DNA from 2 places in the Tenacibaculum tangerinum genome. Region 2 is predicted to be linked to the other one. Evidence: riboswitches for the same ligand, from Rfam matches in the RefSeq annotation. Region 2 holds a riboswitch; the other holds the start of a gene.

Region 1 (11,230 bases), 120 kb from region 2:
TTACGTTTTGGTAGTTACCAACTATTTCCAGCAAGGGGAGATGTAAAAACGTTAAAAACACTGGTCGATTATACCATCAGAAATCATTTTTCTTACCTAGGCGAACCGTCAAAACAAACGTATGTGGCCTTTTTTAAAGAAGTAGCCGAACGTAGTTTGAAGATGGTGATTCATTGGCAACGGGTAGGTTTTGTGCACGGAGTAATGAACACCGACAATATGTCGATTCTCGGATTAACGATTGATTACGGACCTTACGGATGGTTAGAAGGTTATGACCATGGATGGACTCCTAATACCACCGACAATACACACAAACGATACCGATATGGTGCGCAACCAGAAATCGTTTTATGGAATTTATACCAGCTGGCCAATGCGTTGTACCCTTTAATAAAAGAAGCAGCCCCTTTAGAAGCTGTTTTAGAAAATTATCAAGAGCAATTTCCTGAAAAGTATGTACAAATGATGCGAGAAAAAATAGGTCTTTTTTCTTCAAAAGAATCAGATGGAAAATTAATTGCTGACCTTGAAGAAGTGCTTCAAAAAGCAGAAACGGATATGACTATTTTTTTCAGACTGCTGGCAACTATTTTAAAAGAAGATACCGTTGAGAAAGCAATCGAAAAAATAGCAAAAGCATTCTACACGCCTTCAGAAGTTGTAGCCGAAATAAAAACATCTTGGGAAAACTGGTTTCAAAATTATTTGGAAAGATTACAAAGCGAAACTGTTTCAGACGAAGAAAGAAAAAGGAAAATGAATGCAGTTAATCCGAAATACGTACTCCGAAATTACATGGCACAATTAGCCATTGATGACGCAAATAAAAATGATTTTTCATTGTTAAATGAATTATGTACATTGCTAAAAAATCCCTACGATGAACAACCAGAATACGAAAAATGGTTTGCGAAACGACCAGAATGGGCTCGAAATAAAGTAGGAAGCTCTATGTTATCTTGTAGTTCTTAGAATATATGAAATATAAATCTTTAGTTTAAGTAGTTTATTTTAATTTTTTGATTATTAGATATTTATAGTTTTTATTTAAAAATATTACAAAATGATTTTTTAAATAAAAACTGAAATAAATTTGGAAAATCCATTTTTATAATTGAATATTTGTACTCGTAAAAGTTCAAACACTTATTGACGATGTTATCAAGAAAGGTGGAGGGATTAGACCCTGTGAAACCTTAGCAACCCTTTGTGCAAACAAAGAAGGTGCTAAATTCTACCAGAGCGTAAAAACTCGTGGATAGATAACCCAGAGAAGTTTTTTTCATAACTACAAGAAGCTTCTTATTATTTCTTAATAACATTTTTCTAGTAAGCAACATCTAATAAAGATGTGTTTTGGCTTTTGGTTTAATCTCAAAATGTTTCACAATACGCAGTATTGTATTCCTTTTGAAAATGTCATTCTCGCGAAAGCGGGAATCTAGTATTAACTCAAAAACAAGAAAAATGAGTACACAAAAATTCGCAACCAATGCGTTGCACGCAGGTCATGATGTAACCCAAAATGGAGGAGCAAGAGCGGTTCCTATTTACCAAACATCATCGTATGTTTTTAACAATTCAGAGCATGCAGCAAATCTGTTTTCGTTAAAAGAATTAGGATTTATTTACACCCGTCTAAACAATCCGACCAATCAAATTTTACAAGATCGTTTAGCTGCTTTAGAAGGAGGCATCGGTGCGGTGGTTTTTGCTTCGGGGACGGCAGCAATTTCAACAGGCTTATTAACTCTTTTAAAAGCAGGAGATCATATTGTAGCATCAAGTAGTTTGTATGGAGGAACCTACAATTTGTTAAGCGTTACCTTACCAAGGTTAGGAATAACCACCACCTTTGTTGATGCTTCTGACCCTGATAATTTTGCCGAGGCAGTACAAGAGAATACCAGAGCCTTTTTTGTAGAATCTTTAGGGAATCCGAAGTTAGACGTATTAGATTTAAAAGCCATATCTACACATGCTAAAAAAGCAGAAGTGCCTTTTATTGTAGATAATACAGTAGCCACACCTGCCTTATTAAATCCGATTGAACACGGAGCGAATATTGTAATTCACTCCTTAACAAAATACATTGGCGGACAAGGAAATTCGCTAGGAGGAGCCATTATTGATGCAGGAACCTTTAATTGGGCAAACGGTAAGTTTCCTGAGTTTACCGAACCTTCAGCAGGATATCACGGATTGGTGTACCACGAAGCATTAGGAGCAGCCTCGTATACATTTAAACTGATTTTAGAAGGATTGCGTGATTTTGGTGGCGCATTAAGTCCAACCAATGCCTTTAACATTATTCAAGGGTTAGAAACCCTGGAAGTAAGAATTCAAAAACATAGTAAAAATGCGTTGGAATTGGCTAAGTGGTTGCAAGAACAAGAAGAAGTAGCTTGGGTAAACTATCCTGGTTTAGAAGGAAACAACTACAAAGCGTTAGCCGATACCTACCTGCCTAAGGGTCAAAGTGGCTTGGTAACCTTTGGGGTAAAAGGTGGTTATGAAGCCGCTAAAACCATTGCCGATACTACCCAACTTTTTTCATTATTAGCGAATATTGGAGATACCAAATCGTTAATTATTCATCCAGCAAGTACGACACACCAACAATTGAGTGATGAAGCACAAGAAAGTACAGGAGTTACGAAAGATTTAATTCGTTTATCGGTTGGCTTAGAAAATGTAGAGGATTTAAAAACCGATTTACAAAAAGCATTTGCTAAAATTTCTAAAGAAGTATTGGCGTAAAATGAACTGCGTTAGGGATTGAAATGGCATCCTTTTGTGGTGAGTTCGAGTTTGCGCAGCAAGTATCGAGAACCCACAAAAGATATAATGTAAAGCCCGACCCTTTAGGGGAACGCCCATAAAATATTAATAATGAAAAGTGATCTACACCACATACACATTCTTAGTTATACCACCATAAGCGGTACACAATTCGATACCATTCCGTTAAGCTATCAAGTTTTCGGAAAAGCATTGGGTACCGCTCCTGTGGTGCTAATAAACCATGCACTCACTGGAAATAGTAATGTTGCAGGAAATGAGGGGTGGTGGCAAGATGTAATAGGGAAAAATAAGGTTATAGACACGAATGAATACACCATTTTGTGCTTTAACATACCAGGAAATGGGTATGACAATTTTTTAATTGATGATTATAAAAATTTGGTAGCACGTGATATTGCCAACATCTTTTTACAAGGATTACAACAGTTACAAATTGAAAAGCTATTTGCCTTAATTGGTGGGTCTTTAGGAGGAGGAATTGCTTGGGAAATGGCGGTATTGAATCCGAAGATTACAGCGCACTTAATACCCATTGCGACCGACTGGAAATCGACTGATTGGTTAATAGCCAATTGCCAAATACAAGAGCAATTTTTAACCAATTCTAGCAATCCTGTACACGATGCCCGTATGCATGCCATGCTGTGTTATCGAACGCCAGAGTCGTTTAAAAAACGTTTTCAACGCTCTAAGAATGAAAAATCTCAGCTTTTTAATGTAGAAAGTTGGTTGTTACATCACGGAAAAAAGCTACAAGAACGCTATCAATTGGCTTCTTACAAATTAATGAATCAGTTATTAAAAACAATTGATGTGACCAAAGGAAGAGCAAGATTGGATGTGTTAGAAACCATTGAAGCAGATATTCATATTGTTGGGGTAGATTCTGATTTGTTTTTTACTGCGGAAGAAAACAGAGCAACCTACAAACAACTGGCATTTGCCCATGCTAATGTTACCTATAACGAAATCAACTCTGACCATGGACATGATGCGTTCTTAATAGAGTACCCGCAATTAGAAAAAATTATTGAACCGATATTCAATCAAAAATCAACAAAAAAGAGGATGAAAATTTTAAAGTTTGGCGGAAAATCATTGTCGAATGAAGGGATACATCATGTAATAAGCATTATAGAGCAAAAAATTAACGAAGGAGAGCATATAGCCGTAGTTGTTTCAGCAAGAGGCAACGCTACCGATGAGTTGGAAGATATTTTACAAAGAGCATCTAAGAATGAGACGTTTAAAGAACAATTGGAAACATTTCGATTCGAGCAAACAAAATTAACTCCGTTCGTAGATTTCACGACTGAATTTAACACCTTAAAAAAGTTGTTTGAAGGAGTTCGTTTGTTAGGAGATTATAATCAAAAAATAAAGGATGAAGTACTTGCTCAAGGGGAGTTACTGTCCATAAAAACAGTTACCGACTTATTACAACAAAAAGGAATCAATGCGAATGCTACCGATGCCAGGCTTTTGCTTAAAACGGATGAGAGTGCAGGAAACGGACAATCAATCGTTGAGGTATCTAAAGAAAACGTGCTGAATTACTTTAAGCAACACAACGGAACAACGGTGAATGTAGTGGCAGGATTTATAGCCTCGAATCTAAAAAATGAAACCACTACCTTAGGAAGAAACGGAAGCAATTATACAGCTTCTTTATTGGCAAACTATTTAGATGCCGAAGAGTTACAAAACTACACGCATGTCGATGGTATTTTCACTGCTAATCCTGATTTAGTTGCTGATGCCAAAAAAATTGAACAATTATCATTCTCTGAAGCCAATGAGTTGGCAAACTTCGGAGCCACTATTTTACATGCCAAAACCATCATTCCGTTACTAGAGAAGAACATCAATCTACGAATTTTAAACACCTTCAATCCCAGTGATAAAGGAACGTTAATTACCGCAAAATCAACCTCGAAAGGAATTAAGTCTTTATCGGTATTAGACAAGGTTGCTTTAATCAATTTTGAAGGAAGAGGGCTGTTAGGAAAAGTAGGGGTAGATGCCCGTATTTTTAAAGCGTTGAGTAATCACGGAATTAGTGTAAGTATCATTTCACAAGGTTCTTCTGAAAGAGGTATTGGTTTAGTAGTCGATAAAAGTAATGCAACAGCGGCCGTAAAAGCCTTAGAACAGGAGTTCGAGAATGATTTACAAACAAAGGATGTAAACCAGATTTCCATACAAGAAGAGGTAGCAGTAATATCAATTATTGGGCAAGATTTAAGTGAATTTCATCACCCATACAACGCATTGATTAAAAACCAAATAGTACCGTTGCTATTTAACAATACAATTACAGGTAAAAATGTAAGTTTGGTGGTTAAAAAAGAGCAACTCAACAAGGCGTTGAATGTAATTCACGGTCAAGTATTCGGAGTTGCTAAAAAGATAAATATTGCTGTTTTTGGAAAAGGTTTGGTAGGGGGCACCTTGATAGCACAGATTATAGAAAACACGAAATCAATTTTAGAAAGGCGGAAAATTCAACTGAATATTTTTGCGATTGCCAACTCTAAAAAAGTATTGTTAGCTAAAAACGGAGTCGGTGCAAATTGGTCAGAAGAATTGGAGAAAGTACCAGAAGAGAAACACATAGTCAACCGTGTAATCGACTATGCAAAAGAACATCATTTAGAAAATGTAATAGCGGTAGACAATACAGCCAGTGCAGATTTTATAGAAAATTATATTCCGTTAGTCAATGCTGGGTTCGATTTGGTTTCGTCTAATAAAATAGCGAATACCGTTTCGTATGATTTTTATAAAAAATTACGAAAAACCCTAGATAAAAATAAAAAGAGCTACTTGTACGAAACCAATGTAGGGGCAGGGTTGCCCTTGATCGATACCATTAAATTATTACACGATTCAGGAGAGAACATTACAAGAATACGGGGGGTATTCTCAGGGTCATTAAGTTATTTGTTCAATAAATTTTCTGCGGAAGACGTGCCGTTTTCAACGGTGTTGCAAGAGGCTATTGACAAAGGGTTTACAGAACCAGACCCACGTGAGGATTTATGTGGAAATGATGTAGCTAGAAAACTGTTGATTTTAGCTCGTGAGCTCGATTTAGAAAATGAGTTTGAAGATATTCAAATAGAAAACCTAATTCCAGAAGCATTTAGAGAGATTTCTTCAAAAGAGTTTTTAGCAAATCTAGAAAAGTTAAATGCAACATTTCAGCAACAAAAAGAGGCACAGGAAGAAAATCACGTATTGCGATACATTGGTGATTTGCATGGAGACTTGCAGCAATCGAAAGGAGAATTGGATGTAAAACTCGTTTCAGTACCCATAAACTCTCCTTTAGGAAGTTTAAAAGGCTCGGATGCTATTTTTGAGATTTATACAGAATCGTACGGAGAACAACCGATTGTTATTCAAGGAGCAGGAGCAGGGCAAAAAGTAACTGCTAGAGGTGTTTTTGGAGATATTTTACGATTAGCGAAGAATAGTAGTTAATAGCCAAGAGCCAAAGAACCAAGAGAAGAGAGAAGAGAGAGTTAAGATTAAAAAGAAAACAATGTATATCATTGAATTTTTCAATCTTTGAATTTTTAAATAAACTACATGAAACAACATTTCGAAACCCAAGCCATACGAACGCAAACAGAACGTTCACAGTTTTCAGAACATTCAACCCCTTTATACCTAACTTCAAGTTTTGTATTTGATGATGCCGAAGATATGCGGGCATCGTTTGCCGAAGAAAAGCAGAGAAATCTATACAGTAGGTTTTCAAATCCGAATACCACAGAATTTGTCAATAAAATAGTGGTAATGGAAGGAGCAGAAGCAGGGTATGCTTTTGCCACAGGTATGGCAGCGGTGTTTTCAACTTTTGGCGCTTTGCTAAATGCAGGCGATCATATTGTGTCGTGTCGCTCCGTTTTTGGGTCTACCCACAGCTTATTTACAAAATATTTGCCTAAGTGGAATATCGAGACAAGCTATTTTAAAATTACCGAAGTAGACAAAATTGAAAGCCTGATTCAACCCAATACTAAAATATTGTATGCAGAAACACCAACCAATCCAGCAGTTGATATTTTAGATTTAGAGTTGTTAGGAAACATTGCAAAGAAGCACAATTTACTACTGGTAATCGATAATTGCTTTGCAACCCCTTATTTGCAAAACCCAATTAAGTTTGGAGCAGATTTAGTCATTCATTCGGCAACCAAATTGATAGACGGTCAAGGTCGCGTTTTAGGAGGGATAACCGTTGGTAAAGAGGAGTTGATTCAAGAAATTTATCTGTTTTCTAGAAATACAGGTCCTGCCATGTCACCATTCAATGCCTGGGTATTGTCGAAGAGCCTAGAAACCTTAGCTATACGAGTAGAAAAACATTGTGAAAATGCTTTGAAGGTTGCACAGTTTTTAGAAGAGCATCCAAAAGTAAACTTGGTAAAGTATCCGTTTTTAACATCGCATCCACAGTATGAAATCGCCAAAAAACAAATGCGATTGGGAGGAAATATTGTAGTTTTTGAAATAAAAGGGGGTATTGAAGCAGGACGTAGGTTTTTAGATAGCATAAAAATGTGTTCCTTATCCGCAAACTTAGGAGATACCCGAACCATTGTAACTCATCCTGCCTCAACTACACATAGTAAGTTAAGTGAAGCTGATAGACTAGAGGTAGGAATTACCGATGGATTGGTACGTTGCTCTGTAGGTTTAGAAAACGTACAGGATATTTTGAACGATTTACAGCAGGCATTAAACAACTGTCTGCCAGATTAAATCTTGTTCACGTACAATCACAAAAAAAAGAAGCTGACTTTATCAGCCAGCTCCTCTTTTACCTATTATCCTTTATAAAAAGGTAGCTTCACTACCTTTGCAGGAAGTTGTTTTTTACGAACTTGGATAAAAATAGTACTACCAACTTTTGAGTTTTCAATAGTAACATATCCCAATCCTATTCCTTTTCCTAACGACGGACTCATGGTACCAGAGGTAACACGTCCAATTTGATTTCCATCTGCATCAACAATTTCATAATCATGGCGAGGTACACCACGCTCTGTTAGCTCAAAAGCAACCAGTTTACGGCTAACTCCTTCTTCTTTTTGCTTCTTTAAAGCTTCAGCATTTACAAAATCTTTGGTAAACTTGGTAATCCACCCTAAACCAGCTTCTATAGGAGAGGTGGTATCGTCAATATCGTTACCATATAAACAATAGCCCATTTCTAAGCGTAAAGTATCACGAGCAGCCAATCCGATAGGTTTAATTCCCCAAGGGGCACCCGCTTCAAAAACCTTGTTCCAAAGTTGCTCAACATCTTCATTCTTTACATACACCTCAAATCCGCCAGAACCAGTATATCCAGTAGCAGAAACTACTACATTCGGAATTCCAGCAAAATCAGTAATCTCAAACGTATAAAATTTAATATTCGATAAATCTACCGAAGTTAACGATTGCATGGCTTCGGCAGCTTTCGGACCTTGAATGGCTAATAGCGACCAGTTTTCAGAACGATTTTCCATGGTAACACCTAAATCGTTGTGCTGAGAAATCCAATTCCAATCTTTTTCAATATTAGAAGCATTTACCACTAACATATACTCATTTTCAGCAATCATGTAAATAATTAAATCATCTACAATTCCGCCATCTGCATTGGGCATACAGCTATATTGCGCTTTTCCAGGAACCAATTTAGAGGCATCGTTAGAGGAAATTTTCTGAATCAAAGCCAAGGCATTTTCCCCTTTTAAAAAGAATTCTCCCATGTGACTTACATCAAAAACGCCCACACCATTTCTTACGGTTTCGTGTTCGGTGTTTACCCCCTCATATTGTACAGGCATATTATAGCCTGCAAAAGGAACCATTTTTGCCCCCAAAGCCTCGTGTATATGCGATAAAGCTGTATTTTTCATACTTATTGTATTGTTTGTTTTAAAAGTGTTGCTAAAGTATTGAAAAATTAGGAAACAAAATGAGCGAATCTGTGTAATATTATGTGCAGATATAACCTAAATGTTTGTTAATATTTTCGTAGTTCTAGAAGAGAATATTACATTTGAAAGTAACAAAAATAACTACCTATGTTTAAAAAAATATTTTTCTACTTTTTCATACTAACTATTTCGATAACTGTAGCACAAACGCCTACTGATTATTTATCGGCTGATTTTCACAAGGAAAGAAGAGCTATTTTAAGAGGAAAAATGACTAAAAATTCAATGGCGGTTATTTTTTCAAATCCTATTCGAAATAGAGCGAACGATGTAGATTACGTGTTTCATCAAGACCCTAATTTTTATTATTTAACAGGATTTAGAGAACCTAATGCAGTGTTGGTTGTTTTTTCTGAAAACCAAACAGATGCAAACGGGAATACTTACAATGAAATACTCTACGTACCTAAAAGAGACGCACGATTTGAAATGTGGAACGGAAAGCGACTAGGAGTAGAGGGAGCGAAAAGCGCATTAGGATTTACGATGGCTAAAACCTCAGAAGAGTTTGCTACCGATGCCATTGATTTTAAAAGTTTTGAGAACGTTTACATATTTAAATTTAGTGATGACTACAGGAATTCTTTAGGAGATAACGGAGAAGTTTATGATTTGGTAACAGCGTTTAAAGACCAGTCTGAATATCATAAAATAAAGATTGAACATCCGAATGTTGAGTACATTCATAAAGCCATCGCCAATGTACCAGATGCAAAATTAGAAGAGATAGCGAAGGGGCTCTCTAAAAATATAGATAAGTATCCAGAACTTAAAGAAGATACCTTTATCAAAGCATATATCTCTGCAGATACCGATGCACTGAGAAAAGAATTGAAACAAAAAATTAAGTTAAATCTCAATAAAAGAGAAACAAACATCGATTTAAAGTTTTTACCCACTATTCTCGCCGAAATGCGCGAAGTAAAAACTCCAGAAGAATTAAAACTGCTTACCAAAGCCATTCGCATTTCAGCAGTCGGACAAATAGAAGTAATGAAAGCGATGAAACCGAATATGTCTGAAACCGAAATTCAAGGAATCCACGAGTTTGTATATAAAAAATATGGCGCTGAGTATGAAGGATATCCTTCCATTGTTGGCGCAGGTAACAATGGCTGTGTGCTGCATTACATCGAAAATAACAAAACCAAATTAGGAAATGACTTGGTTTTAATGGATTTAGGGGCAGAATACAGGGGCTATACGGCAGATGTTACTAGAACCATACCCGCCAATGGAAAATTTTCTCCAGAACAAAAGGCGATTTACGAGCTGGTATTAAAAGCGCAAGACGCAGGGATTCGTGTATGCAAACCAGGCAATCAGTTTTGGCAACCAGGAGAGCAAACCAAACAGGTAATTAATGAAGGTTTGGCAGCGTTAGGTATTATTAGCGCACCTTCAGAAAAGCATACCTATTTTCCGCATGGTACTTCGCATCATATCGGATTGGATGTGCATGACCCAGGAACCTATGGAGCATTTAGAGAGAACATGGTCATTACGGTAGAACCCGGCATTTATATTCCCGAAGGAAGTCCGTGTGATAAAAAATGGTGGGGCATTGCCGTTCGAATAGAGGATGATATTTTAATTACTAAAAACGGACCCGTAAACTTATCGGCAGAAGCACCAAGAACAGTAGAGAGTATTGAAAAAATGATGGCTAAAAAAAGTATTTTAAATGATTTTTTATTGCCTGATTTAGATTAAAAATCTACAAACGAAACAACCTTTAAACAACAAATACACTACTCAATCTAAAAAAAACTACATGAAATTTAACAGAGAAACAATTTTAAATGGTGTATTTGTTATCGTTATTGCTTTGTTATTGTACAAACCAACAAGAGCATATCTTATTCGATTGGTTTCGTTTTCACCGTCAGCAATTGCTGAAGAAAAAAGAGAACAGTTAAAAGAGTATAATTGGAATTTAAAAGGAGTAAACACAGCTACTATTGATTTCAATTCCTTAAAAGGAAAAGTGGTATTTGTCAACTTTTGGGCTACTTGGTGTCCGCCTTGCGTTGCCGAAATGCCAAGTATTCAAAAACTATACGACGATTACAAAGACAAGGTTGAATTTATATTTATAAGTAACGAAGATTGGGCAACAATTGAAGGTTTTTATAAAGACAAAGGCTACGATTTGCCAACCTATAACATTTTATCTAAAGTTCCCGATCAATTAGTAAGTAATTCAATACCGGCAACGTTTATTATTGATAAAAACGGGACTATTGTCGTAGATAAAAAAGGACCTGCCGATTGGAATAGTACGAAAATTAGAATTTTGTTAGACGAGTTGGTAACAAAATAAGAAAACCGAGTATTTTCGTTAAATACTCGGCTTTTTACATTAAAGAGATTTTTTTACGCGCAGCGGTAAACGGTAAACCTCTCCATTCTTTACATTT
Region 2 (11,230 bases):
CAAAGTCTGAAGCATTTAAAGATGTGGTAAAAATTGGACGCACACACTTAATGGATGCTACTCCTCTTACCTTAGGACAAGAGTTTTCTGGATATGTAGCCCAATTAAATTTTGGATTAAAAGCCTTAAAAAACTCCTTAACACACTTAGCGCAATTAGCTTTAGGAGGAACTGCGGTAGGAACAGGATTAAACACCCCTGAAGGTTACGATGTTTTAGTGGCTAAATACATTGCGAAGTTTACTGGACTGCCTTTTGTAACTGCTGAAAATAAGTTTGAGGCCTTGGCAGCACACGATGCCCTAGTAGAAACTCACGGAGCTTTAAAACAATTAGCGGTTTCTTTAAATAAAATTGCCAACGATATTCGTTTAATGGCATCAGGACCACGTTCGGGAATTGGTGAAATTATTATTCCAGCCAACGAACCAGGTTCTTCTATCATGCCAGGAAAAGTAAATCCAACACAAGCAGAAGCTTTAACAATGGTTTGTGCACAAGTAATGGGGAACGACGTCGCGGTAACCGTAGGAGGAACTCAAGGTCATTATGAGTTAAATGTATTCAAGCCTATGATGGCGGCTAACGTATTGCAATCGGCCCAATTATTAGGAGATGCTTGTGTGTCGTTTGATGTGAACTGTGCTGCGGGTATTGAACCCAACCAAGCTAGAATTACCGAGTTATTAAATAACTCATTAATGCTCGTTACGGCGTTGAATACGAGAATTGGCTATTATAAAGCTGCTGAAATTGCCAATACCGCGCATGCAAACGGAACTACCTTAAAAGAAGAAGCAGTCCGTTTAGGATATGTAACACCAGAACAATACGATGAATGGGTAAAACCAGAAGACATGACTGGAAGTTTAAAATAGCATGTACCTTTTATGATGTATAATAAGAGCCTTCACAACAAAGATACTGTGAAGGCTCTTAGTTTATCTAGATACTACCATTAGGAAAAAACAGTAAAGACCCACTATACTTATAAAAAAAGGTGTTTTGTTTCTCTGATCTATTCTCTATTCTCTATTTTCTATTTTATCTCTAAACAAAATCCCTAAGTACCGTTGATAATGAGAATATTTCATTAAAAAACCGCTGCTGCAATTTTTTGAATATTGGTTGATCTTCCCATTGAGTAATAATGTAAAATGGGTACTCCTTTTTGTAACAGTTCTTTACTTTGTGCAATGCACCACGCTATTCCTACTTGGCGTACTTCGTTATTGTCTTTGCATTTTAGTACTTCTTTTACCAACGTATCGGGTAAATCTACCTTAAAACGGTGCGGAATTAAATTCAACTGTTTTTTAGTTGAAATAGGTTTTAATCCTGGAATAATAGGAACCGTAATTCCTTCTTCTCTACATTTTTCTACAAATTCAAAATACTTTTGGTTGTCAAAAAACATCTGTGTCACCACATAGTTTGCTCCGTTTTTAATTTTCTTCTTTAAAAAGTGAATATCAGAATCTAAACTTGGTGCTTCCATGTGTTTCTCAGGATAGCCTGCTACTCCAATACAAAAATCAGTTTTTGAGGAATTTTGTAAGTCATCATCTAAGTACTTTCCTTTATTCAGGTTATCGATTTGCGTTACCAATTCAGTAGCATAGGTATGCCCCTCTTTTTCAGGTTTAAAATAGGTTTCACTTTTTACGGCATCGCCACGTAAGGCAACCACATTATCAATGCCTAAAAAATCGAGGTCTATTAAAAAGTTTTCGGTGTCTTCTTTCGTAAACCCTCCACATAAAATATGCGGAATGGCATCTACCTGATATTTATTTTGAATTGCCGCACAAATACCTACCGTACCTGGGCGCTTTTTTACCACTTGTTTTTTTAACAATCCATCTCCTAATTCTTTATACACGTACTCTTCGCGATGATAGGTTACGTCTATAAAAGGCGGATTGAACTCCATTAACGGGTCAATATTTTTAAATATTGACTCAATCGTGTCTCCTTTTAACGGAGGGAGAATTTCAAACGAGAATAATGAATTGCCATTTGCTTTTTGTAAGTGTTCTGTTACCTTCATAAGTTCAATCTTATAAAGGCGTATTTAATTATACCAATGAAGCCAACAATAGTGATATTGCTGCCATTGCAAGTAGTTGTATTGCGAATCGAATCTCTAAACTATACTTTTTCATCTGTTTAATTTTATTCATTTTTTCGGGCTGCAATATTACTACTTTTCTTTAGATTATAGTTTATCTAATTTTAATTTATTGTTAATTAAATACGCGCTATTATGTATTAGTTTTAATGTTCCTTTTAATTATCTGATATATTGGGATGTAACCATTTTCTAGCTTTTTCTAAGGGGATATTTTTTCGTTCTGCATAATCTCTTACTTGATCGTCTGTTATTTTCCCCAAACCGAAATATTTTGCTTCGCTATTGGCAAAATAGTATCCTGAAACTGCTGCTGCTGGCCACATGGCTAAACTTTCTGTTAAACGTACTCCTATATGCTCTTCTACCTGTAACAATTCCCAAATAGTCTCTTTTTCTAAATGATCGGGACAGGCAGGATAACCGGGTGCAGGACGAATTCCTTTGTATGCTTCTTGTATCAATTCTTCATTGGTTAAATTTTCTTCGGAAGCATAGCCCCAATGTTTGGTTCTCACTCGGTGATGTAAGTATTCAGCAAATGCTTCAGCAAAACGATCGGCAATAGCTTGTACCATAATTGCATTGTAATCATCGTGATTTTCTTTGTAATGTAATGCCAATGCATCGGCTCCGAAAATAGCGGTACAAAAAGCGCCTATATAATCTGTTCTTGTGGTTTGTTTAGGAGCAATAAAATCTGCCAAAGCAAAACTTGGTTTTCCTTCACGCTTTTTTAATTGCTGACGCAGGGTTCTAAATACGGCCACTTCTTTTCCTTTCTTTTGAACTGAAATATCATCGTCGTTAGTCGTGTTTGCTTCAAACAACCCAAAAACAGCTTTGGATTTTAATGCTTGTTTTTCAATGATTTGCTGTAGCATTTTTTGTGCATCTTCGTATAAACTAGATGCCTCCTCTCCTACTACTTCATCTTCTAGGATATCAGGAAACTTTCCGTGTAAGTCCCATGAGCGAAAAAACGGACTCCAGTCAAAATAGGGTACCAAGTCTTTTAAACTTACTTGTACTAGTTTTTGTACTCCTAGCTCTTTAGGTTTCGCAATGTCAGTAGTATCCCAATCTATTCTAAATTTACGTGCTCTTGCTTCCTCAATAGCTATATAGTGCTTCTGCTTACCTCGTTGTAAGAACTTATCACGAAAGGCTGAGTAATCTTTCTTCAATTTGGTAACATATTCATTAGAAGTTTCTCTATTCAGCAAATCTCCTACTACCGTTACGGCTCTAGAAGCATCGTTTACGTGTACTACTGCATTTTTATACTGTGTATCAATCTTTACAGCAGTATGTGCTTTTGAAGTAGTTGCACCACCAATTAACAAAGGAACTTCTAAGTTTTGACGTTCCATTTCTTTGGCTATGTACACCATTTCATCTAACGAGGGCGTTATGAGTCCGCTTAAGCCGATGGCATCTACGTTTTCTTTTTTGGCGGTTTCAATAATCTTCTCTGGTGGTACCATCACTCCTAAATCGATAATCTCATAATTGTTACAACCTAATACCACCGATACGATGTTTTTACCAATATCATGCACATCTCCTTTGACGGTTGCCATCAATATTTTTCCAATAGCTTTTTGCTTCTCACTTTTCTCTGCTTCAATGAACGGATTTAAGTAAGCGACGGCTTTCTTCATCACTCGGGCAGATTTTACAACTTGTGGTAAAAACATTTTTCCTGCACCGAACAAATCTCCCACCACATTCATTCCTGTCATTAAATGCCCTTCAATTACATGCAGCGGTTTAGCAACACTTAAACGTGCTTCTTCAGCATCTTCTTCAATAAAAGTATCTATTCCTTTCACCAAAGAGTGTGTTATACGGTCTTGTAATGGTAAACTTCTCCATTCTAAAACCTGTTCGCTGTTTTCTTTTTTGTTTCCTTTTACGGTTTCTGCAAACTCTAACAGGCGTTCGGTAGCATCGTCTCTTCTGTCTAAAATAACATCTTCAATATGTTCTAATAAATCCTTCGGAATATCGTCATACACCTCTAACATTGTCGGATTTACAATTCCCATATTCATTCCTGCTTTGATGGCATGGTATAAAAACACCGAGTGCATAGCTTCACGTACGACATTATTTCCTCTAAAAGAAAACGATACGTTACTTACGCCACCACTCACACTAACATGCGGTAAATTTTCACGTACCCATCGGGTAGCTTCAATGAAATCTATGGCATTTTTTCTGTGTTCTTCCATTCCAGTAGCGACTGGAAAAATGTTTAAATCGAAAATGATATCTTCTGGCGGAAAGTGGACGGTGTCCACTAACAATCTGTAAGAACGCTCGGCGATTTCAATTCTTCGCTCATACGTATCTGCCTGCCCTACTTCATCGAAAGCCATAATAATTACTGCGGCTCCGTATCGTTTAATTTGCGTTGCTTCCCAAATAAATTTTTCTTCTCCTTCTTTTAAGGAAATAGAGTTTACGACCGATTTACCTTGTACTACCTGCAATCCTGCTTCTATAATTTCCCATTTAGAGCTATCAATCATTATAGGAACTCTGGCAATATCGGGTTCAGAAGCAATAAGATTTAAGAAACGTATCATGGCTTCTTTTCCATCAATCAAACCATCATCCATATTAATGTCGATAATTTGCGCACCACCATCAACCTGATGACGGGCAATTGCCAACGCTTCATCGAACTTTTCTTCTTTTATCAATCGTAAAAATTTACGCGACCCTGCTACATTGGTTCGCTCACCAACATTGATAAAATTACTTTCAGGTGTAATAATTAACGGTTCTAACCCTGATAATTTCATATACCTTTTAGGTATATGGTTATTGGTTGTTGGTTGCTGGTCTATTTTTTCTATCATAACTTTTTATAGTAGTTAATAAAACCATTTAATATTTTTTTGCAAGAAGTTACTTTACCGAGGATACTTTCAAGATCACTACTTTTAAGATATCCTAAATCAAAAGACACATATAATTGAGTTTCTACTTCTTGTAACGAGCCCTTAGCTATGTACAGAAAATGGATGGTTTCTTTTGTAGATTGTCTTCCTATCCCTTCTGCGATATTTGAAGGTATGGATACAACACTTCTGCGAATTTGATTTGTTAATCCATACATTTCTTCTTTTGGAAATGATTGTGTCAATAAATAAACAAGTTTGACCAATTCTCTCGTGTATTTCCAAACATCCAATTCTGTGTAATTCATACTCTTATTGTTATTTCTCTAAAATTCCAACCAACTAAAAACCAACACCAATCAACTACTGTAATTTCGTGGTTTATACTTCGCTGCTATCGCTGCTATGGCTTTGATGTGGGCGGGGGTGGTACCGCAACATCCTCCTATAATATTGATTATATTTTTCTTTAAATATTCTTCTATTTGCTGGGCGGTTTCTTCAGGTGTTTCGTCATATTCACCAAAAGCATTGGGCAATCCTGCGTTGGGATGTGCCGAAATAGCAAAGTCTGTTTTAGACGCAATCGCTTCCAAGTGTGGCTGCAATAAATTGGCTCCTAAGGCACAGTTAAATCCTACTGATAACAACGGAATATGAGAAATTGAAATTAAAAAAGCCTCGGCTGTTTGTCCTGATAACGTTCGTCCCGAAGCATCGGTAATGGTACCAGAAACCATGATAGGAATTTCGATATGTCGTTCCGTTTTCACTTCTTCAATAGCAAATAAAGCAGCTTTAGCGTTTAGGGTATCAAATACTGTTTCTACCAATAATATATCTACGCCGCCATCTAACAAGGCTTCTACTTGTTGTTTGTAGGCAGTTCGCAATTCGTCAAAGGTTACCGCTCTGTACCCTGGATCGTTTACATCAGGCGACATGCTTGCGGTACGATTGGTTGGGCCTATAGAACCTGCTACAAAACGAGGTTTGCGTGGTTCTTTTGCAGTAAATTCTTCGGCTACTTCTTTCGCTATTTTAGCAGACTCGTAATTTAACTCATATACCAACTCTTCTAGTTGGTAATCTGCCATGGCAATGGTAGTTGCTGAAAAAGTGTTGGTCTCTACGATATCGGCTCCTGCCGCAAAGTACTTTCTGTGTACTTCCTTTACCGCTTCGGGTTGCGTAATGGATAACAAGTCGTTGTTTCCTTGCAATGGAGTTGGGTGGTCTTTAAAACGTTTTCCACGAAAATCTTCTTCGGAAAATTTATATTCCTGAAGCATGGTTCCCATAGCGCCATCGAGCACGAGGATTCGTTTTTGTATTTCTTGATAAATGTTTGACATTCCTGATAGTTAGTGTGTTGTTATCAGGAAAAGAGGAAGTAAACTTCTTTTCGTTATCTCTCTGCAAATGCAGTAGAATGTAGCACCTTCTTTGTTTTCACAAAGGGTTGCTAAGGTTTCAAAGGGTCTATTCCCTCCACCTTTCTTGATAACATCAATACGTTAATGAACGGCGCAAAGTTATAGTATTATTTTTAGTTATCCAATTTTTATTGTAGAATTGAGAATGATAGAAGTTGAAATAGTAACTACAACTAATTTTATGAATCTACTTTTTTCAGTCTAAAAACAGAAAAGTATAACTATAAAACATTTATTAAAGCATGATATTCGTCAGTTAAAGAATAAACTATGATTTGTAACTTTAACACCTAAAATAATCAACATATGCAAGTATACGACGACAAACACATAAAAAATGTAGTTTTTGTGGGTGCACATGGCTCTGGCAAAACTACCTTAGCTGAAACAATGCTTTTTGAGGCAGGATTAATCAACAGAAGAGGTACTGTAGAAGATAAAAATACCGTTTCAGACCACCACGAGATAGAACACGAAAGAGGTATTTCTGTGTTCGCCACACCACTACATACTGAATGGCGTAATTACAAAATAAATATTATTGATACTCCTGGTCTCGACGATTTTATAGGAGAAATTATCTCTTCTATTCGCGTGGGAGATACTGTTGTTAATGTAATAGATGGAAAACAAGGTGTAGAAATAGGTACTGAAATAATTTGGAATTATATAGATACTTATAACCGACCCACTTTATTTGTGGTAAACCAAATAGATCATGTGAATTGTGATTTTAACGAGTCTTTTAACAGTATCAAAAAATTAGTAGGAAACAATGCGGTAAAAATTCAGTATCCTGTTAAGATAGAAGGAGCCCAGTGCATAATTGATGTGCTTAAAATGAAACTATATAAATTCAAACCCGAGGGTGGTAAGCCAGAAAAATTGCCGATTCCTGAGAGTGAACAAGAAACTGCCAATGCACTTCATAATGAACTTGTTGAAAAGGCTGCAGAAAACGATGAAAACTTAATGGAATTGTACTTTGATAAAGGCACCTTGAATGAAGATGAAATGCGACAAGGAATTAAAATAGGAATGTTGCAGCATCAGCTATTTCCGGTATTCTGTGTTTCTGCCTTACTCGATATGGGTACTGGTAGATTAATGGGATTTATAGACAATGTAGCTCCAGCGGCTTCAGAGCTAAAACCTGAATATAGCAAAGAAGGTAAGGAAATTGACCGCACTCCCGATGCCCCAACAAGTTTATTTATCTTTAAAACTTTACATCAGCCCAATTTGGGTCAGGTAACGTTCTTTAAAGTAATGTCTGGTGAAATAAATACGAATGATAAGTTAACCAATGCACAAAATGGTGAAGTGGAAACCATTAACCAGCTCTTTATTATGGATGGTAAAGAACGTAAATCGGTTCAAAAACTCACTGTAGGTGATATCGGCGCTACCTTAAAGTTAAAACATACTGAAACCAATGATACCTTGTATGGTGGTCAAGAAAGTATTACTATTAAAGAAATTCAATATCCTGCCCCAAGAATTACAAAAACTGTTAATCCTACAAACCAAAATGATGAAGAAAAACTAACAGAGGCACTCAAAAAAATACACAGTCAAGATCCTACAGTAGAGATATCGTATTCAAACGAATCTAAAGAAATGCTCATTGGCTGCCAAGGAGAATTGCACTTAGCGACTATTAATTGGGCCTTGGAAAATATTTATGGAGTGCAGGCTAGTTATAAAAAACCTAAAATTTTATACCGTGAAACCATTGTAAAGCCCAGTAGAGGTTTTTATAAGCATAAGAAACAATCGGGCGGTGCGGGTCAGTTCGGAGAAGTGCATTTAAAAATTGAGCCTTGGTACGAAGGTATGCCTGAACCCGAAGGGTTTAACATACGAGGTAAAGAAGAAATAGACCTTAACTGGGGTGGTAAACTGGTAATGTATAATTGTATTGTTGGAGGTGTTATCGACCAACGTTATTTAACTGCCATTCTAAAAGGTGTTTTAGAAGTAATGGAAAACGGACCGCTTACGGGGTCTTTTATTAGAGATGTACGTGTTATGGTATACGACGGTAAGATGCACTCTGTAGACTCTAATGATATTTCGTTTAAAATTGCTGGTGCAAATGCATTTAAAGAAGCATTTTTAAATGCTAATCCGAAATTATTAGAACCTATATTAGAATTAGAGGTAAAAGTACCTGAAGAAATGGTAGGTAGTGTCATGACCGATTTACAATCGAGAAGAGCACTTATACAAGGAGTAACTAGTTTAGATCATTATCAGATTTTAAAATGTACGATACCCGCTGCGGAAATGTATGGTTATTCAACTGACTTACGATCTCTTACACAAGGAAAAGCTACGTTTAGCTCAAAATTTTCATCTTATCAAACCGTGCCTGCCAATACACAAGAAATAATTGTAAAAGAATGCAAATCGGAACAGTTAACAGAAGTGTAATGCATAGTAGCACTAGTTGAGCATATATATAACTCAAATTACAGCGTTATCATATAGCATCAACATAATCGGTAAGGAATAACAATTTAGTGTGCCATCCTAGGTACACCTCTTAAACCAGCAGTTAACTGCTGGTTTAAGAGCCTTATCTACATAAGGGGGAAACTGTTGAATTTTATAAAAAATAAACGTACAACAACACCCTTTATAAAAAAGTAACTCTCAATTTTATGCAATGATAAACTCTATAAAGTTGCCTCGACACCTAATAGACCGATACTACTAAAACCGAAAATTAAGAATCTAAGCTACAACCATACAGCTATTAACTCGTTAAAACATCTTCTAAAAACAGGGTGTTACATTCACAAATAATTTAGTAATTTCGACTTTATAAATTACTTTCATGAAAGTTTGTATAGCCGAGAAACCGAGTGTAGCCCTTGAGATTGCTAATATCTTAGGAGCCAAGACCAAACGAGATGGATATTTCGAGGGGAATGGCTATGCGGTTACCTATACTTTTGGTCATTTATGCACGCTTTTAGAGCCCAAAGATTACAAACCGCACTGGAAAAGTTGGGATTTAAACAATTTACCCATGCTTCCTGAACGTTTTGGCACCAAAGTTACGGGTGATAGCGGTATTCAGAAACAGTTCAAAATTGTAAAGTCTTTATTTGAAAAAGCGGAGGTAGTTATCAACTGCGGGGATGCTGGACAAGAAGGAGAACTCATTCAACGATGGGTAATTAATCAAGCTAATTACAAAGGTAAAATTCAGCGATTATGGATTTCTTCCTTAACTGAAGAGGCGATTAAAGAAGGTTTTGAAAACCTAAAAAACAACGACGATTACAATAATTTATATTACGCAGGGTATTCTCGTGCCATTGGCGATTGGTTGTTAGGGTTAAACGCCACTCGTTTGTATACCGTAAAGTTCGGTGGTTACAAACAAGTGTTATCTATTGGTAGAGTACAAACCCCTACCCTTGCCATGTTGGTCGACCGTTATAAAGAAATTCAAACCTTTAAACCCGAAACGTATTGGGAGTTACAAACCCAATATCGTGAGACCTTATTTAGTTGTGAAGAAGGACGTTTTTTAAAAAAAGAAGACGGACAAGCTTTTGCCGATAAAGTAAAAGAAAGTGACTTTGAAATAACTTCGGTTTCTAAGAAAAAAGGAAAAGAATACGCTCCTAAATTGTTCGATTTAACAGGATTACAAGTATACTGTAACAATAAATTTAGTTTTTCTGCAGATGAAACCTTAAAAATTGTGCAGAAACTATATGAAATGAAAGTGGTTACCTACCCAAGAGTGGATACTACTTTTTTACCAAACGATATATACCCTAAAGTCCCAAATATTTTAAAAGGATTACAAAAGTACGCTTCGTTAACACAGCCCCTATTAGGAAAAAAAATACGCAAATCGAGTAAAGTTTTTAACGATAAAAAAGTAACCGATCACCATGCTATTATTCCTACAGGAGTTGAAATCAAACTACAATACAACCAGCAACAAGTATATGATATTATTGTAAAACGATTTATCGCAGTATTTTACCCCGATAGTGATATCTCAAAAACGGAAGTGAAAGGAGAAGCGGATAAAGTACCTTTTAGAACTTCAGGAAAAGAAATACTTACCAAAGGTTGGCGTGTGGTTTTTGAGTTTGGCAATGAGGCTAAAAAGACAGAAGAAAAAGATGTGCTTCCTACTTTTAAAAAAGGAGAAAAAGGTCCGCACGAACCCTCGTTTTTAGAAAAGGAAACCAAGCCTCCTCGAAATTATACCGAAGCGAGTTTGTTACGTGCTATGGAAACCGCTGGAAAACAAGTAGATGATGACGAAATGCGTGAATTAATGAAAGAAAACGGCATTGGGCGTCCTTCTACACGTGCCAGTATTATTGAAACTTTATTTAGAAGAAAATATATCGAACGTCAAAAAAAATTGATTATCCCAACGCAAACAGGCATTGATTTGATCGATTTAATTGATAATGAATTGTTAAAATCGGCTCAATTAACAGGGTTGTGGGAAAAACGTTTAAAAGAAATTGAACGTGGTGAATACCATGCGGCTACATTTATCAATCAAATGAAAAAAATGGTCGATGATTTGGTCTATGAAGTACGTTCGAGTTCTAAAACCAAACGCATTTCTTACGAAGCCCAACAAAAGAAGCAAGAGGTTAAAAAAAACACTTCAAAAAAGAAAACAGTGGTTGGCAAAGAATGTCCAAAATGCAACGGAGGACAATTATTAAAAGGAACTGCTGCTTACGGATGTTCTGCATATA

Evidence for each region. Region 2 has a riboswitch for S-adenosylmethionine ahead of P8625_RS03985 (homocysteine S-methyltransferase family protein). Riboswitches for the same ligand answer to the same signal wherever they lie in the genome.
Region 1: linked by a shared signal. The riboswitch ahead of P8625_RS03500 (O-acetylhomoserine aminocarboxypropyltransferase/cysteine synthase family protein) and the one ahead of P8625_RS03985 (homocysteine S-methyltransferase family protein) in region 2 are both predicted to bind S-adenosylmethionine.

Annotation. Positions count from the first base shown of each region.
Region 1 covers NZ_CP122539.1:820,006-831,235, reverse strand. The annotation lists gene P8625_RS03505 (protein adenylyltransferase SelO) at 1-975, shown strand, start outside; SAM riboswitch class I at 1,159-1,272, shown strand; gene P8625_RS03500 (O-acetylhomoserine aminocarboxypropyltransferase/cysteine synthase family protein) at 1,471-2,763, shown strand; gene thrA (bifunctional aspartate kinase/homoserine dehydrogenase I) at 2,896-6,294, shown strand; gene P8625_RS03490 (O-succinylhomoserine sulfhydrylase) at 6,403-7,581, shown strand; gene gcvT (glycine cleavage system aminomethyltransferase GcvT) at 7,647-8,729, opposite strand; gene P8625_RS03480 (aminopeptidase P N-terminal domain-containing protein) at 8,898-10,523, shown strand; gene P8625_RS03475 (TlpA family protein disulfide reductase) at 10,585-11,133, shown strand; gene P8625_RS03470 (hypothetical protein) at 11,173-11,230, opposite strand, start outside.
Region 2 covers NZ_CP122539.1:935,141-946,370, forward strand. The annotation lists gene fumC (class II fumarate hydratase) at 1-878, shown strand, start outside; gene metF (methylenetetrahydrofolate reductase [NAD(P)H]) at 1,094-2,050, opposite strand; gene metH (methionine synthase) at 2,290-5,001, opposite strand; gene P8625_RS03980 (four helix bundle protein) at 4,998-5,351, opposite strand; gene P8625_RS03985 (homocysteine S-methyltransferase family protein) at 5,403-6,398, opposite strand; SAM riboswitch class I at 6,449-6,553, opposite strand; gene P8625_RS03990 (elongation factor G) at 6,786-8,915, shown strand; gene P8625_RS03995 (type IA DNA topoisomerase) at 9,322-11,230, shown strand, end outside.